Proteiniborus sp. DW1: one gene and its partner. The protein of the gene in region 2 interacts with the protein of the main gene of each other region in a pairwise test. Links are inferred from orthologs where the notes say so. Each region holds a gene or a part of one and is shown on either strand. Other genes may lie near its edges.

What was found.
Region 1: the proteins of rlmN (region 2) and ftsZ interact in binary tests that used the Escherichia coli proteins (3 or more experiments, as listed by UniProt). The link is inferred for Proteiniborus sp. DW1 from one-to-one orthologs.

The regions. Positions count from the first base shown.
Region 1 is NZ_FMDO01000031.1:83,664-91,942, reverse strand. Bases 27-2,908 are described here. They hold ftsZ (cell division protein FtsZ), read right to left. Parts: upstream 2,076-2,908; coding sequence 978-2,075; downstream 27-977. Other genes in these bases: DW1_RS08165 (DUF881 domain-containing protein), read right to left, coding at 2,707-2,908; DW1_RS08170 (small basic family protein), read right to left, coding at 2,360-2,698; spoIIGA (sigma-E processing peptidase SpoIIGA), read right to left, coding at 27-832. In the rest of the region: more of spoIIGA, read right to left, coding at 1-26; more of DW1_RS08165, read right to left, coding at 2,909-3,444; DW1_RS08160 (DUF881 domain-containing protein), read right to left, coding at 3,463-4,197; DW1_RS08155 (cell division protein FtsQ/DivIB), read right to left, coding at 4,208-4,960; murA (UDP-N-acetylglucosamine 1-carboxyvinyltransferase), read right to left, coding at 5,011-6,261; murG (undecaprenyldiphospho-muramoylpentapeptide beta-N-acetylglucosaminyltransferase), read right to left, coding at 6,354-7,463; putative lipid II flippase FtsW, read right to left, coding at 7,468-8,279. UniProt on the Escherichia coli protein: Essential cell division protein that forms a contractile ring structure (Z ring) at the future cell division site. The regulation of the ring assembly controls the timing and the location of cell division.
Region 2 is NZ_FMDO01000038.1:19,585-27,778, forward strand. What follows is about bases 2,023-4,819. They hold rlmN (dual-specificity RNA methyltransferase RlmN), read right to left. Parts: upstream 4,045-4,819; coding sequence 3,001-4,044; downstream 2,023-3,000. Other genes in these bases: pknB (Stk1 family PASTA domain-containing Ser/Thr kinase), read right to left, coding at 2,023-2,221; DW1_RS09635 (Stp1/IreP family PP2C-type Ser/Thr phosphatase), read right to left, coding at 2,226-2,969; rsmB (16S rRNA (cytosine(967)-C(5))-methyltransferase RsmB), read right to left, coding at 4,117-4,819. In the rest of the region: rsgA (ribosome small subunit-dependent GTPase A), read right to left, coding at 1-246; more of pknB, read right to left, coding at 269-2,022; more of rsmB, read right to left, coding at 4,820-5,460; fmt (methionyl-tRNA formyltransferase), read right to left, coding at 5,637-6,566; def (peptide deformylase), read right to left, coding at 6,577-7,029; priA (primosomal protein N'), read right to left, coding at 7,041-8,194.

The DNA of each region.
Region 1 (8,279 bases), on a different replicon or contig from region 2:
TGTTGTAAATTCCAACTATAATATCGCAAAACGACTTATCTTCATCATCTTTTACTACAACATTATCTGGCTTAAAACCTATTAACATACCATTTTCCTTTCCTAAAGATTTAAATGGTATTAGTCTAAACTTTAAACCAGTAGCATTATCCATCATAATTTCTGAAATAACCTGTAAGTCGTTCTCTTTGTATTTCTCAAAGATACTTTGTACTTCACTTGGTAAGAGTTCTTTTATGGCCGAAAACTGAATGATTATTACTGGTGTTTGTGTAAGAGGGTCTCTTAATAAATTTCCTGTATCTAACAATCCCATTATTTCAACAGCTTTATTGTTTAAACTAACAATTATAGGTATATAAATCTTACTCTTTGTCAAAATTGATTGAATATATCCCCAAACTATCTTAATAAGAACATATGATATGGACACAGCAAGTACTAGTATTTTTACAGGAAAATCCTTAATGTAAAATATACCATTTCCTGCGTATGCCTCTATATCAGCTAAATAGAATAATGCTAGTGATGCTCCAGCAAAAATAAAAGCCATTACATAGAAAGTTGATATAAGTCTTATAAATTTTTTGATTTTCATCGGATTAAAAGCTACTATTATAATTAAGATGGATACAGCCAACTTTATAATGAATTTTGTCATAAACATTAATAAAGGAAAGAATATGACTAATGCATAGGCTGCTCCAATAAAAGAAGCTAATAATAACCTAACATTATTCGCTTCTGTTTTTGTAAACTTTCCAGTTAAATATAGTAATATATAATTAATCACCATATTTTCCAGTAAAAGATATTCTGCATATATGTACAAACCACTGCCCCCTTTTTGTACATCCTCATTCTAATAAACTTTTATTCATATCATTTTATTTTTATGTCTATTATAATACAACTACTATTAGAATTATGTCATATACTGAAGTCGAAAAAAAACCCTTTCTATAAAATAGAAAGGGTTATTTATCTCTTCTCCTTAAGAAAGTTGGAATATCTAGTTCGTCAGTATCAAAATGTTTTGGTTCTGGTGTAGTTTTTTCTTTAGCTTTTTCATTAGAATTTGCAAAAGAAACCGGAGACTTGTCTATTACTTTTTCTTGTTTAATACTATCAAAGCCTGTAGCAATGACCGTTATCTTAATTTCATCCTTTAGGTTTTCATCTAAACCAGCTCCAAAGATAATAGCTGCATCTGGATCAACTGCTTGTCTAATAAGATCAGCAGCATCATTAACCTCAAAGATTCCTAAATTCGGTCCCCCTGTTATATTCAATAATACACCTTTTGCACCTTCAATAGAGGTTTCTAGCAATGGACTATGTATAGCCTGTTTAGCTGCTTCAGTAGCTCTGTTTTCACCGCTTGCCTTCCCTATTCCCATATGCGCTAAGCCTTGATTTAACATAACGGTTTTCACATCGGCAAAATCTAGGTTTATTAATGCAGGCACTGCAATTAAATCAGATATACCTTGAATACCTTGTCTTAAAACATCATCAGCTATACTAAAAGCTTCTACAATAGATGTTTTTCTCTCTACTACCTGTAATAATCTATCATTAGGGATAGTCACTAATGTATCTACTCTCTTCTTTAGCTCTTCAATTCCTTTTTCTGCATGCATCATTCTCTTTCTGCCTTCAAACATAAAAGGCTTCGTAACTACTCCAACAGTTAATATGCCAAGTTCTTTTGCTATTTCTGCCACAATAGGTGCTGCACCTGTTCCTGTTCCACCACCCATACCTGCAGTTATGAATACCATGTCTGCACCCTTTAAAACTTCAGTTATCTCATTTCTACTCTCTTCTGCAGCTTTCATTCCAACTTCAGGATTAGCTCCTGCTCCAAGTCCCTTAGTTAGCTTTTCTCCTATTTGAAGCTTTATCTCAGACTTAGAAGAGTGAAGAGCTTGTTTATCAGTGTTAATAGTGATAAATTCAATTCCCTTTACTTGATTGTCAATCATTCTGTTAACAGCATTGTTTCCACCACCACCAACTCCAATGACTTTAATATGCGCAAATTGTTCTACATCTACTTCAAAATCGAACACTTCATTACCCCCTTATTATATACGAAACATTTATTATTTAGTTTCTATATTGATTCTTATCTTACCACTTTTCTTCTTTTTTCTTTATAATTTGCTTTTTTTCTTCTTCATAATATATTATTCTATAAAATATTTAATTTTCCTCTTTAATAAATCATATATGATAGCTATTTTATCGGAAAATATTGGTTCGCTTTTAGTTCATATGCAATATACTTTACTTTTTTAACTATATTTCCTTCTTTGATCCTAGATTATTATTTTATTTGAAAAATATTAAGATTCTAGTTTGAATCTTTCTTTCTAAAAATCAATCTTCTTATAATGGCAAAGTTTTGGAATAGCCTTCCACCAAAAGCAAAAATCGCTGCATAGTAGAGAGGTACACCTAATCTATCACCTATATATGCTAAGAATGCTGCTAAAATTGAGTTCCCAAAAAATCCCGAAACAAAAATTTCAGTATTAAATTTTTGTTCTAATGCTGCTCTTAATCCACCAAAGACTGAGTCGAGACAAGCTAATATTGCAACTGATACATATAAAGAATAGCTAGCAGAATAAGTTATAGGTAGGTAATTACCTATCAGTACTCCAATTATTATACCAACAAGAGCTAACAGAATCACAATTATTCACCTTCTTCTATTTGTTTTGCGTACTTAAACTCTTCATTAACCCAGTTATATTTGGGTATAGACACATTGTCCTTCATAATCGTTTCGACTCTAAGCTTATTGACCTCCTTCAAAATCCAACCATAGGTATTTGGTGCACTTACAGATGCATAAAGTAGCTTAGGATCCCCTATTGCAGTTATGACAAATGGTGGAGCTGAGCTTCTGCCATTAAATCTAATTGTAGGTCCACCACATTTAATTTCAGATCTGGACATAACTCTATGGCCATTGATACTTATAGCTTCTGCTCCAGCTATCTTTAAATCATTTATAATCATTTGTATAGTAGAATCATGAACGATATCATCATTTATATGACCACCAACTATTTCATCATCTTTGTTGTCATCAATTATAATTCTAATTCCAGGACCTTGAACATCTTCTAAACCTGATACTAACCTTAATTTATCTATCTCTTCGATTAAGTGTTCTGATATATCTGCCTCTTCATCATTGATTACACTTTTAAGTTTTTCTAATTCTCTTTTTCTTTCTTCTGTCAATCCTTTTATATCATCTATCTCTTTACGAATATTGCTTATTTCATTCTTCATTGTCTGTAAATTTTTCAATGAAACTAAATCATAGTCCTCTATATTCTGATTCATCTGAAAAGATAACAGAAATCCCAGAAGAATAGAAAGGATTACAAGCCAAGCCATTCCTGTATTTTTCTTCTCGCCCATTTTATAATCCTCCATAATTTAATTTGATATTTCTTCTACTGGTTGAGCATATCTAAATTCTTTAATTTTTCTATATTTAGGAATAAATATATTTTGCTCTTGTTTAATGTGTATATCTAAATTAAGTGCATTTTCCATAAACCATATAAGCCCATGTTTAATACGAAGTGAATTTTCTAAGTCATCAGCCTTCCCTATTGCCTTAATGACAAAAGGTGGTCCAAGAGATGAACCATTTACCTCTAAGTGGTCTGCAGCTTTAACTATCTCTGTAAAGCTTGTATATCTTTGATCATTTATTGATATAGCTTCTGCTTCCGTAGCGTTGAGAACACTTATTATCTGGAGAATATACTCATAATTATCTACAATAATACTAGAATCTCCGCCAAATACAACTTCGGCTGGAGGGTCATTTATTTCAATAGTAATCCCAGGTCCCTGAACATCCTCATAACCTGCTAAATTTCTATATTTTTCTATATCTTTATACAAGTTTTCTAAATAAACATCCTTCTCTGCTTCACCTTTTTCATACTGCTTTAGCTTAGCCTCTAAATTATCTAATTCATTTCTTAGTGCATCTCTTTCATCTTGAACCTTTTTATAGTCAATTGCCAACTGTTGGGCTCTCTGTGTAGGTATGGTTCCAGAACCTATTGAATTCTCAACAGTCTTAAATTGAATTGCTAGAATTGTACCTAATGCAATACAAACTAAGATTATAGCTACCTTGCTCTTAATATCATTCATTTTCCCACTCCTAATCATTTTCCTTAATTATGATTGCATTATTTCCTTTATCTAAATGAATTGTTCGATATCCTTGATTTTTGCTTTCTAACTCTTCTAAAATGGATATAAGAAAATTCAATTTATATTTTACATCATCTAAGGTGCCGAATGCAACCTTTCCTCCACTTTCCATATAAATATCCACATTATTGTTTTCGTCAATGGTCACTTTTTCAAAAGATTTAGATATCCCTAACATTCTGCTGCTATTAATAAACTCAAAAACTTTTGGCATCATTTCTTCATCACTAAATTGTATCTTTTCTCCTATTTTGGGGCTAATTATTTCTATTCCATATATCTCAATAATTTCCTCATCACTTTTTTCAGATAATATGTTTAGAATAATACCTTCCTCATCAATATATACATATGAACCTGTATAGTTTATAATAGCAATCTCTTTTCTTTCCTCTATCTCAATTAATATCTTGTTTGGTAACTTTCTCCTGATTATAACATCTTTTACATATGGATGGAATAATATATTTTCCTTTACCACTTTTAAGTTTATTTTAAATATATTTTCATCTATTATTATGCCTGATGCAAGTATTATTTTTTCATCTGTAATTTTATCATTTCCATTGACCTCTACACTTGAAATATGAAAGAAGCTTGTCTTAGTGTAGAGAATAAAAAAAGTTGAAGCTAGTAGTATAATAATAAAAAATATAAGCCTGTTTTTTTTCTTTTTTATTTTTTTATCTATTTTACCCATTATTACCCTCCAATAGGCTTGTCCTTGAGGTCTTAAGCAGCATACGCTGCCTAAACTTTCCTAATGTCTGCATTCAAAGCAAGAAGGTCCTTTTCTAGACTATCATAACCTCTTTCTATATGAAAAGTATCCTCAATTACTGTGGTTCCATTAGCTGCCAAAGCTGCTAAAACTAATGCAGCTCCTCCTCTTAGATCCTTTGAAGTAACTTTTGCTCCTGTAAGCTCTTTTACTCCCTTAATTATAGCAACCTTCCCCGCAATTTTTATATTAGCACCCATTCTAACAAGTTCTTCTACATGTTTAAATCTATTCTCAAAAATTGTCTCAGTAACTATACTTGTTCCATTGGCAATACTAAGTAAAGCAATCATTTGTGCTTGCATATCTGTAGGGAATCCAGGATATGGCAATGTTTGAACTGTTTCAATAGCATTAATCTTTTTAGGACCAATTATTTTTAAAGTAGTACAGTTATTATATATCATACATCCTGTTTCTTTTAGCTTAGCTATTATAGATTGAATATGTTCCACCTCTATATTTTTCAGTATAACTTCTCCACCAGTAATTGCGGAAGCAACCATATAGGTACCAGCGACTATTCTATCAGGTATTATAGTATGTTCTACGCTAGTAAGATTATCTACTCCGTCAATTCTTATTATGCTTGTTCCTGCTCCATGAATCTTAGCTCCCATCCCATTAAGGAAATTCTGAAGATCAATTATCTCAGGTTCACGTGCTGCATTTCTAATTATAGTAGTACCTTCAGCCTTTACAGCAGCTAGCATAATGTTTTCTGTAGCACCTACACTAGGAAAATCTAGCTGTATATCACAACCTTTTAACTTCTCCGCTTTACAGTGTAAAAAGCCATGGGACTCTTCAATAGTAGCTCCTAGTTGTCTAAGTGCTTTTAGGTGTAAATCAATAGGTCTAGGACCAATTTCACATCCCCCAGGATAGCTTACGACTATCTCTCCGCATCGAGTCAGCATTGCTCCCATTAATATAATGGACGAGCGCATTTCCCTTACAAGTTCTTCTGGTATTTTTATTTTAGAGAGATTTCTTGAGTCTACAAAGATTACATTGTCAACTCTATTGATCTTACATCCTATAGACACTAAAATTTGCTCCATAACCTCTACATCTCTTAAATTTGGAGTATTAAAAATAGTACTTGTATTGTTGTTTATAACAGTTGCTGCTAAAATAGGTAGCACCGCATTCTTGGCTCCAATTACTGGTACTTCTCCAACTAGCCTCCTGCCACCTTCTATGATATACTTACTCATTATTACACCTCCAGAATATGCTCCAAACTGTATGTAAAAAACAGTATATATCTATTTTATGCATATTCAAAAAAGGTGTTACTGCTACTAAACTACTCTCCCAACAATTCTCTCAATATATTAAGTATTCTATCATCTGCATTAATGATACCCATTTTTCTACTTCTTTCTGCCATTTCTTTTAATTTAATTTTATCAGATAATAAATTAATAATTTCCTTATTCAATAACTCACCATTTAAATCCTTTTCCAAAATTACAATACCTGCTCCATTTTTCTCTAATGCTCTAGCATTATATTCTTGATGGTTCTCTGTTGTATATGCCTTTGGTATTAGTATACTGGGAATGCCTACTGCAGTTATTTCAGCTATGGCTATTGCACCACCACTAGTTATAGCTACATCAGCAATAGATAATGCCTTTGGTACTTCAAAAAAATATGGATATATTCTAATATTATCTGTTAGCTTATCTACACCTTTTTGTTTCAGGCCTTCCATAAAACTATCATATAGCCTTTTACCAGTTACATGAATAATTTGAATACTAGTGTTGTTTTTATTATTAACAATGACATCAAGCATTGCATCATTAAGCTTTTTCTGGCCCCCACTGCCTCCAAAGCATAATACAAATGGTCTATTAGGATCAATGTTTAAATCCTTATATGCAACTTCTTTATTATATCCTACAATATCCTGACGAATTGGATTGCCTGTTATAACTAACTTATTTACATCCTTAAAATATTTCCTTGATTCCTCAAAGCTGCCTGCAACTTTGTCTACAAATCTGGAAAGAATTCTATTTGTAACTCCTGGAAAAGCATTTTGTTCATGTATAATTGTAGGTATTTTCTTTAGAGCAGCAGTTAAAACAATAGGACCACATACATATCCACCTGTACCTATGACTATGTCAGGCTTAAATTCCTTAATAACTTTTTTTGCATCATTTAGTCCTAAGAATAATTCTTTAATAGATTTAAAGGTATCCTTTGAAAGTTTTCTACTGAATCCCTTTACCCTAATTGTTTTGAATTTAAAACCTTCCTTTGGAACTATCTCTGCTTCTAAACCTTTTTCTGTCCCTACATATAATATGTCTACATTTTTGTATTCCATTTTGATTTTTCTAGCAATAGCTAAAGCAGGATAAATATGCCCTCCTGTGCCTCCGCCTGTAATCAATGCTTTCATGTTCTCAGCTCCTATCTAAATCCGAGTGTCTTGATATATTTAGCAGAATTCCAGCAGCTGCCATATACATCATTAGTGATGTTCCTCCATAGCTTATAAAAGGCAATGTAATTCCTGTAGTAGGCATAGAAGAGGTTACAACTGCTATATGTATCAATGATTGTACTGCAATAAGTGCTATTATTCCTGATGCAAGGTAGCATCCAAATAGGTCCTTCGCACCTAAGGCAATTCTTAAACCTCTCCATATTATAAGAAGAAGTAAAAGCATTACAGTTACACACCCTAAAAAACCTAGTTCTTCACCAATTATTGCAAAAATAAAATCATTGTAGGGTTCAGGAATATAAAAGAATTTCTGCCTACTTTTACCCAAACCTAATCCGAACAGTCCTCCCGAACCTAATGCATAAAGAGATTGAATCGCCTGCCATCCATAATTATCTCTAACTTCTGGTGCAAAGGGATTTAAAAAAGCTGTAAATCTCATCCTTCTAAATTTTTCTCCTACTATAGCTAAAGTACCTCCTGCTATACCCAATACGCCAAGAATAGAAAGATGAAATATATTGGCACCAGCTACAAACAATAGTATAAAAAGAGCCATTCCTAGTGTAGCACTGGTACTTAAATCTCTCTGCATAATTATTAGTCCACAAGAAATCCCAATTATAATTAATGCTGGAATAAATCCTTTAGTGAACTTCTTTACATCATCTTTTCTTCTAGATAAAAATGATGATAGAAAAATAATCGACCCTATTTTAATAGCATCTGATGGCATAAAAGTAGTAAAACCTAAATTAACCCATCTTC
Region 2 (8,194 bases):
AAACACTATTATAGCTTGATTTACATTTGAAACTGGAGGTCTTTTTAGTTCAGTAATTCTATCTAATATTTGTTCTACATAGCCTGTATTGTCCTCTTCGTTAACTCTAATTAAAACTCTATCTCCAGTAAGAGGAATGGTTTTATTCTTTCTAAAAAGCCCCCTAGCTCTACACTCATAGACTTTATTCTCTACTTTTACGTAATAAAAACCGCCTATGCCTTTAATAATAATTCCTTCTAGCATAAATCAGTTCTCCTTTATATAATTATATTTCATCAATAAACACACCATCAAAATAAACCTCATACTTTGCACTTCTCTTACCCTCAACTAAAACAGATATAGATTCTTCACTTGTACTGTGAACTTCATTATAAATTACTTCTCTTTCTCCATCTTGTATCCTATATATTTTGACCTCAACTTCATTTTTATCTTTTGGTAATATAATAGATAGGTTATTGTTTATTATTTCGTCTACATCTGTTTCTTTTTTGTCACTTCCATCTGGTTTTTCCATATCCTCCAGACCATTACTTACCGTTAGTTTTATAGTTGTGTTTTCTTCAACTTCTGAGCCAGCAGTAAGGTCTTGCCATATTATGATATCCTTATCTACATTTTCATTGTACTCATACTTGATGTCTACAACTAATCCTAAGTTTGTTAGCTCATTCTTAGCTTTATCTATATTTTCTCCGATTACATTTGGTACAATAACATATTTTATCTCAGGTCCATCACTAACGACTAATTTCACTGTAGAACCCTTAGGCACTCTTTGATTTTCTTCTGGTGTTTGACTTATAACGTAATCCTTTGGAATGTCACTATAAACACGTTCGGGAACACTGCGCAGTCCCTCAGATTCTAAAAGATTCTCAGCTTCATCTATATGTTTATTAACTACATATGGAACATCTACTTCTTCTACGCCCTTACTTATTGTAACATCAATAGGATATCCTTCTTTTACAGTCTCTCCAGCTTTTACACTTTGATCTATTACATGACCTTTTTCATATTCACTACTATAAACTTCACTCTTCACTCTCAAAACAAGGTTAATTTCGTTTAATTTTTCTTCTGCAACATCTTTATGAAGCCCTCTAACATCAATTACCTTTACTTCCTGACCCTGTATCTGGCCTCTAAGCCAAAGAAATCCTGCAGTTATCCCTATAGTCAACAATAAGGCTAAAATAATTGCTGTTAATGTAACTAACTTAGATGAGCCTCCTTTTTCATCTTTATAGATGTTATCACTATTCATATTACGTTTATCAACTTTTTTTCTTTGATTTTTCATTGAATCATTTCCCTCTTGGTTTATCAAAGTATCATCTATTCTTGGAATAATTCTAGTAGGTGAATCGTTGAAATTACTTATGTGAATTTCGTCACTATTTCTAAATTTTTTTAAGTCACTTAATAGAGTTTTGATATCACTATACCTTAAGCTTTGGTCTTTTTGAACGCATTTCATAATAATACTTTCCAAATCCAAAGGGATAGAGCTATCAATATGAGATGGAGGTTCTATATCCTCTTGTATATGTTTTAAAGCAACAGAAATAGGACTATCCCCTTGAAAAGGCACTGTACCAGTAATCATTTCGTACATAACTACTCCAAGAGAATAGATATCTGATTTTTCATCAGTATAGCCACCTCTAGCTTGCTCTGGTGAAAAATAATGAACAGAGCCTATAACGTTACTTGTATTAGTCACTGTAGAGGTAGTAGCAGCTCTGGCAATTCCAAAATCAGTTACCTTAACTATACCATCCTCTGTTACTAAAATATTATGAGGCTTAATATCTCTATGAACTATATGGTTTTCATGGGCATGGCTTAAGGCTTCAGCAATTTTAATAGCAATGTCTAGAGACTCTTCTATACTAAGCTGCCCTTTCTCTCTTATTAGTTGCTTCAAGGTTTTTCCATTAACAAATTCCATTACTATATAATGAATGTTATCCTCTACACCTACATCATAAATACTTACTATGTTAGGATGAGATAAACTTGCAGCTGCCTGAGATTCTCTTCTAAATTTATTAATAAAATCTTCATCATGTATGAATTCAGATCTTAGTATCTTTACAGCAACAAACCTATTTAGTAATCTGCATTTAGCCTTATAGACTAAAGCCATTCCTCCACCGCCAACTTTTTCGAGGATTTCATATCTATTTCCTAATATTTTCCCAATCATGTTTTCACCTCTTTTCAACAAATCTAATAATCATAACTGTTGTATTATCAAAACCACCCATTTCATTTGCTACATCTGTAAGTAAACAACAAGCTTGTCGTATATCCTCACAACTATTTAATACTTCTTTTATTTTCTCATCGCTTACTAAGTTAGTTAGTCCATCAGTACATAATATTATTAGATCACCATCATTTAGATTTCTATTAATTATATCAACCTTTATTTCAGTATCAGTACCTAATGCTCTTGTAATAATATTCTTTTGGGGATGATGAATAGCTTCTTCATTGCTAATACTTCCATTTCTAACTAATTCAGCTACAAGAGAATGATCTTGGGTCAACTGATACAGTTCATGTTCGCTAAATAAATATGCTCTACTATCACCCATATGCCCAATAAATATCTCATTATAGTGAATAATCCCTAAGGTGATTGTAGTTCCCATACCTACACAACTTTGATTATCTTTAGCTTCCTTTAATATTCTATTATTAGCCTCTAATAATGTTGTATTTATAAACCTTGGAATATCCAGGTTACCTTGAATAATATTCTCTTTATCTCTGCAATAGCTTTCTTTAATTGTATCAATTGCTAAAGAACTGGCCACTTCACCTGCATTGTGACCTCCCATACCATCTGCGACTACAAATAAAGGTAGTTTGTCATCATCTGAGTAATAATATGAATCCTGATTTATATTTCTTACTTTACCCACATCTGAACACGCACATATAAACATCTTAACACCCCGCTTCACAAGATAATGTAGTTTAAGAGTATCCCCTTTCAATATAGTCTCTTCTTAATTGTCCACAAGCAGCATTTACGTCTGCACCCATTTCTCTCCTTATAGTAGTGTTTATTCCGTTTTTAAGTAAAATATCTTTAAATTTAAGTACTGATTTTTCATTAGATTTTGTATGACTAAATTCTTTTATAGTATTAAGAGGAATTAGGTTAACGTGGCACAACATACCTTTTAGCAATTTAACTATTTCTAATGCGTCCTTCTGATGATCATTTACATCCTTAATTAAGGTATACTCAAAGGTTACCCTTCTGTTTGTTTTAGCAATATAATAACTACATGCTTCCATTATCTCGCGTATACTGTATTTCTTAGCTATTGGCATAATCTTTTTTCTCTCCTCATCAAATGGAGAATGAAGAGAAATAGATAGGTTAATGGGTATTCCCTCATCTGCTAAGTCAAAAATTCTAGGTACAAGACCACATGTTGAAATTGTAATATGTCTATAGCCTAAATTTTGTCCATTCTTATCATGTATGATTTTGAAAAATTTCATTACATTATTATAGTTATCTAGTGGTTCTCCACTACCCATTAATACTACATTTGAAATACTAATATTCTGTTCTTTCTGTATCTGATAAAATTGTTCCAGTATCTCTCCTGGTAATAGATGACGTACTAAACCACTTTTGGTTGAAGCACAGAACTCACATCCCATTCTACATCCTACCTGAGTAGATAGACATACAGAAGTTCCGTGTTTATATTTCATCATCACACTTTCAATAACATTTCCATCATCTAGTACAAATAAGTATTTTATGGTATCATCCTGTTTAGAATCTAGTCTCTCCGCAATCTTAAGGTTACTGACTCTATAATTAGAGTTCAGCTTGTCCCTGAGCCCCTGAGGAAGTTCTGTAATATCATCTATAGAAGAAACCATCTTCTGATGCATCCATTTAAATGCTTGGGCTGCTCGATACTTTTTTTCTCCAAGTTTTAGAAATATTTCCTCTAATTCTTCTATTTCAAGCGATTTTAAATCAGTTTTGTCCAAATAATCCCTCCTACAAATATTGCAAGACATAATATATTATATCATAATAAATAAAAATTTAACTATAAACATCTATATTTTAATCATCTTTGCAATAAAAAAGCCATCAGTATTATTAATATTGGGATATAGTTCAATATATCCATTTGCAGCTGATTTACTCAATTCAACATTATCTATACAATCCTCAAAACTAACTAATCGAAAATCATTATTATATTCAATGAATTTTCTTATTAGATAAATATTTTCCTCTTTTTGAATTGTACATGTACTATAAACAAGCGTCCCACCTTTTTTAACATATTTACTGCCATTTAGTAATATTTCAAATTGTAATTTTGTAATTGCTGATAAATCGTCTTTTTCCTTTCTCCATTTAATATCTGGCTTTCTTCTTATTAATCCTAGGCCTGAACATGGGGCATCCACAAGACAACAGTCAACCTTATTCACTAAATTTTCATCTAAATCTAGGGCATTATACTTTTCTGTATCAATAATTTTAATTCCTAATCGATTTATATTGCTTTCAACTAGCTTAAGTTTATGTTCATGAATATCTCTAGCTATTATCTTACCTTTATTTTTCATTTTTTGAGCAATATGAGTTGTCTTTCCTCCTGGTGCACAACAAACATCCACTACAAAGTCACCTGGCTTTGGATCCATTATTTGAGCTACTAACATAGAGCTTTCATCTTGTATTTGGAATAGTCCATCTTTAAATTCATCTGTGTCTGTAATTCTAACAGGATTATATATAATTATACAGTCATATGCATAGCTGCCTTCACCTATAATAAATCCTTTACTTTCTAACCTATCCATTAAATCTTTTTTGGAAATTTTTAAGGTATTTACTCTTATGTTTAATTTAGGTCTTTCATTATTGGCAATACAAAGTTCTTCAGTAAAATCCATACCAAAGTCATTTAACCAACTCTCTACCATCCATCTAGGATGAGAATACTTTACTGATAAATATTCAACAGGGTTTTTATGTTTTTCAGGTAATTTTAATTCATTTATATCTTTTGAGATATTTCTCAGTATGGCATTAACGTAACTTATAGAACCTTTATGACCATATTTTTTTGCTAATTTCACTGATTCATTGACAGCAGCACTATTTGGTATTCTATCCATAAAGAGTATTTGATAGACCCCAACTCTCAAAATTTCTTTAATTATAGGTGCAATTTTTCTAAGCTTCACTTTAGAAAATTGCATTATAACCCAGTCTATTAAAAGTTTATTTTCCATAACTCCATAGACTATTTCTCTTATTAAGGACTCATCTAAACTACTCAAATCATTGTCAATATTTCTTGTTATAGATATATTAGAATATGCCTTCTCCTCATTAATTTCGTTTAAAATTTTGATTGCAACTTCTCTAGGGTTTTTTTTCATTATTTCACCTCATAATATAAGCAAATATTAAAATATTTGCCTCCATGCAAATCTTTTATGCAGTGGCTTAATCAAAAATAAGGGACTAGACAGCCCCTTAACCTCTTTTTTATTGCAGCAATTTAAAAGCTGTATTATTTAATATGAGTTCTATTAGATATTATTTAAGTTAATTTTTATTTTAATAGAACCCCTACTTCAAAATCATTCCCTCTTAAAAAATCTGATACTGACATACTTTTTTTGCCTGGAAACTGAATTTGTTTTATGGCTATACATTTATCTAAAGTATTTACATATATTCCTTCATTATTAACTTTAACTACCTTACCACTTTCTTCATCATTGAATTTATTTACAATATCTACTTCCAATATTTTTATATTATTCTCTTTATATGTTGTAAATGCTCCTGGCCATGGCTGTGTACCACGAACTAAGTTTTGAATATCGATGGCTTTTTCATTCCAGTTGATTTTTCCAAGGTCTTTAGACATCATAGGTGCATAAGTAGCTTTTTCATGATCTTGTGGAATTCTAATTATAGAACCTCTTTCTAAATCCGCAATAGTATCTATTAGAAGTTCTGCTCCTAATTTCATCAGCCTATCATGTAGCTCACCTGCTGTTTCCCCATCAAGTATATCAACCTCTCTTTTTAGTAGCATATCACCAGAGTCTAATCCCTTTTCCATTAACATAGTAGTCACACCTGTGGTCTTTTCACCATTTATTATTGCCCAATTGATTGGAGCTGCTCCTCTATACTTAGGAAGAAGTGAAGCGTGAACATTTATGCATCCAAACCTAGGAATATTTAATATGCTTTCTTTTAAAATTTGCCCATAGGCTACTACAACTATTACATCTGGATTCTCATTTTTAATTATTTCAACACTTTCGCTTGAATTAACATTATCAGGCTGATATATATTTAATCCAAGTTCAAGGGCTCTTTCTTTTACTGGTGTATATTGAACTTTCTTGCCTCTTCCTTTTGCCTTATCAGCTTGAGAAATTACAAGAGATACATGGTGTCCATTATTATATAGTGCTTCAAGTGTTGGCACAGAAAAATCTGGAGTACCCATAAATACAACTTTCATCCTAACACTCCTATTCCTCTTCAATACTTACTAGCTTATCAGTATACAATATTCCATTTAAATGATCTATTTCATGGCAAAGCGCTCTAGCTAAAAGGTCAGTTCCTTCAATTACATTCTTATTTCCACCTAAATCTAAATATTCTACTGTCACTTTTTCAGGTCTACACACCTTACCACTTTTTCCTGGTATGCTCAAGCAACCTTCTAAATCAATGTTTTCTCCTTCTTCTCGGACTATATAAGGATTTATTAGTATTATTGGCCCTTCACCTATATCAATTACCACTACTTTTTTAAGAACACCAACCTGTGGAGCTGCTAGGCCAACTCCTTCTTCCTTATACATTGTTTCAAGCATATCCTGTACTAAAATCTTAACTCTCTCATCAATTACATCTACCTCTCTAGATTTTTTCCTTAAAATCGGATCATCTTCATACCTTAACTGTCTTATGGCCATTTTATAACCTCCTAAATAATTGAAACTGGATTAAAATCAATGCTTACACTTATATTCTTAGCATTATTTTTTTCTATGTTATCCTTATTTACCCTATCTATTGCCTTAGTTATCAAAGTAATATTGCTTCTCTTTGCTTTAATAATAATTTGACGTCTATACTTATTCTTTATTCTATATATTGGAGCCTCCATGGGGCCTATAATGGTTTCCTTATGTTCTGCACTATCGATCTGTTTAAATACTTCAAGCCTAATATCTCTTGCTATTGAGCTAGCCACATTGTAAGTATCCTTCTCATTTTCTCCCGATATTATAATATTTATTATATCTCTAAATGGTGGATAGTTAAATTCTTTTCTTATAGATATCTCTTTATTATAAAAATTTACATAATCATGAGATTTAGCAGTCATTATGCTATAATGCTCAGGTTCATAAGTCTGAAGAATTACCTTTCCATCATATTCTCCTCTTCCTGCCCTACCTCCAACTTGTGTTAATAACTGAAATGTTCTCTCAGAAGCCTTAAAATCTGGTATATTTAGTGTGAGATCAGCCGCTATTATTCCTACTAAAGTCACATTAGGGAAATCTAAGCCCTTTGTTATCATTTGAGTTCCAATAAGGATATCAATATCTCCCTTTTTCATTTTTTCAAATATTTTTTCATGACTTCCTTTTGCTGTAGTAGTATCCAAATCCATTCTAGAAACTCTTGCGTTAGGGAATAATCTCTTAATCTCTTCTTCTACTCTTTGTGTACCTGTACCAAAATACTTAATATATTTACTACCACAACTAGGACATATTGTTGGTGGTTTTAAGGCAAAGCCACAATAGTGACATTTTAGAGTATTTTGTGACATATGGTAGGTTAAAGAAATATCACATTCTTTACATTTTACAACATAGCCACATTTTCTACAAGAAATAAAAGTTGAAAATCCCCTTCTGTTCAAGAACAATATGGTTTGTTTATTAGCCCTAAGGTTTTCTAAGATAGAACTATATAGAGAATTGCTAAACATTGATTTGTTTCCATTATCAAGTTCTTTTTTCATATCTATAACTTCAATCTTAGGCATCTCTTTATTATTTACTCTGTTAGGTAATTCAATTAGTTTGTACTCACCTTGTTTAGCTTTATAATAGCTTTCAATAG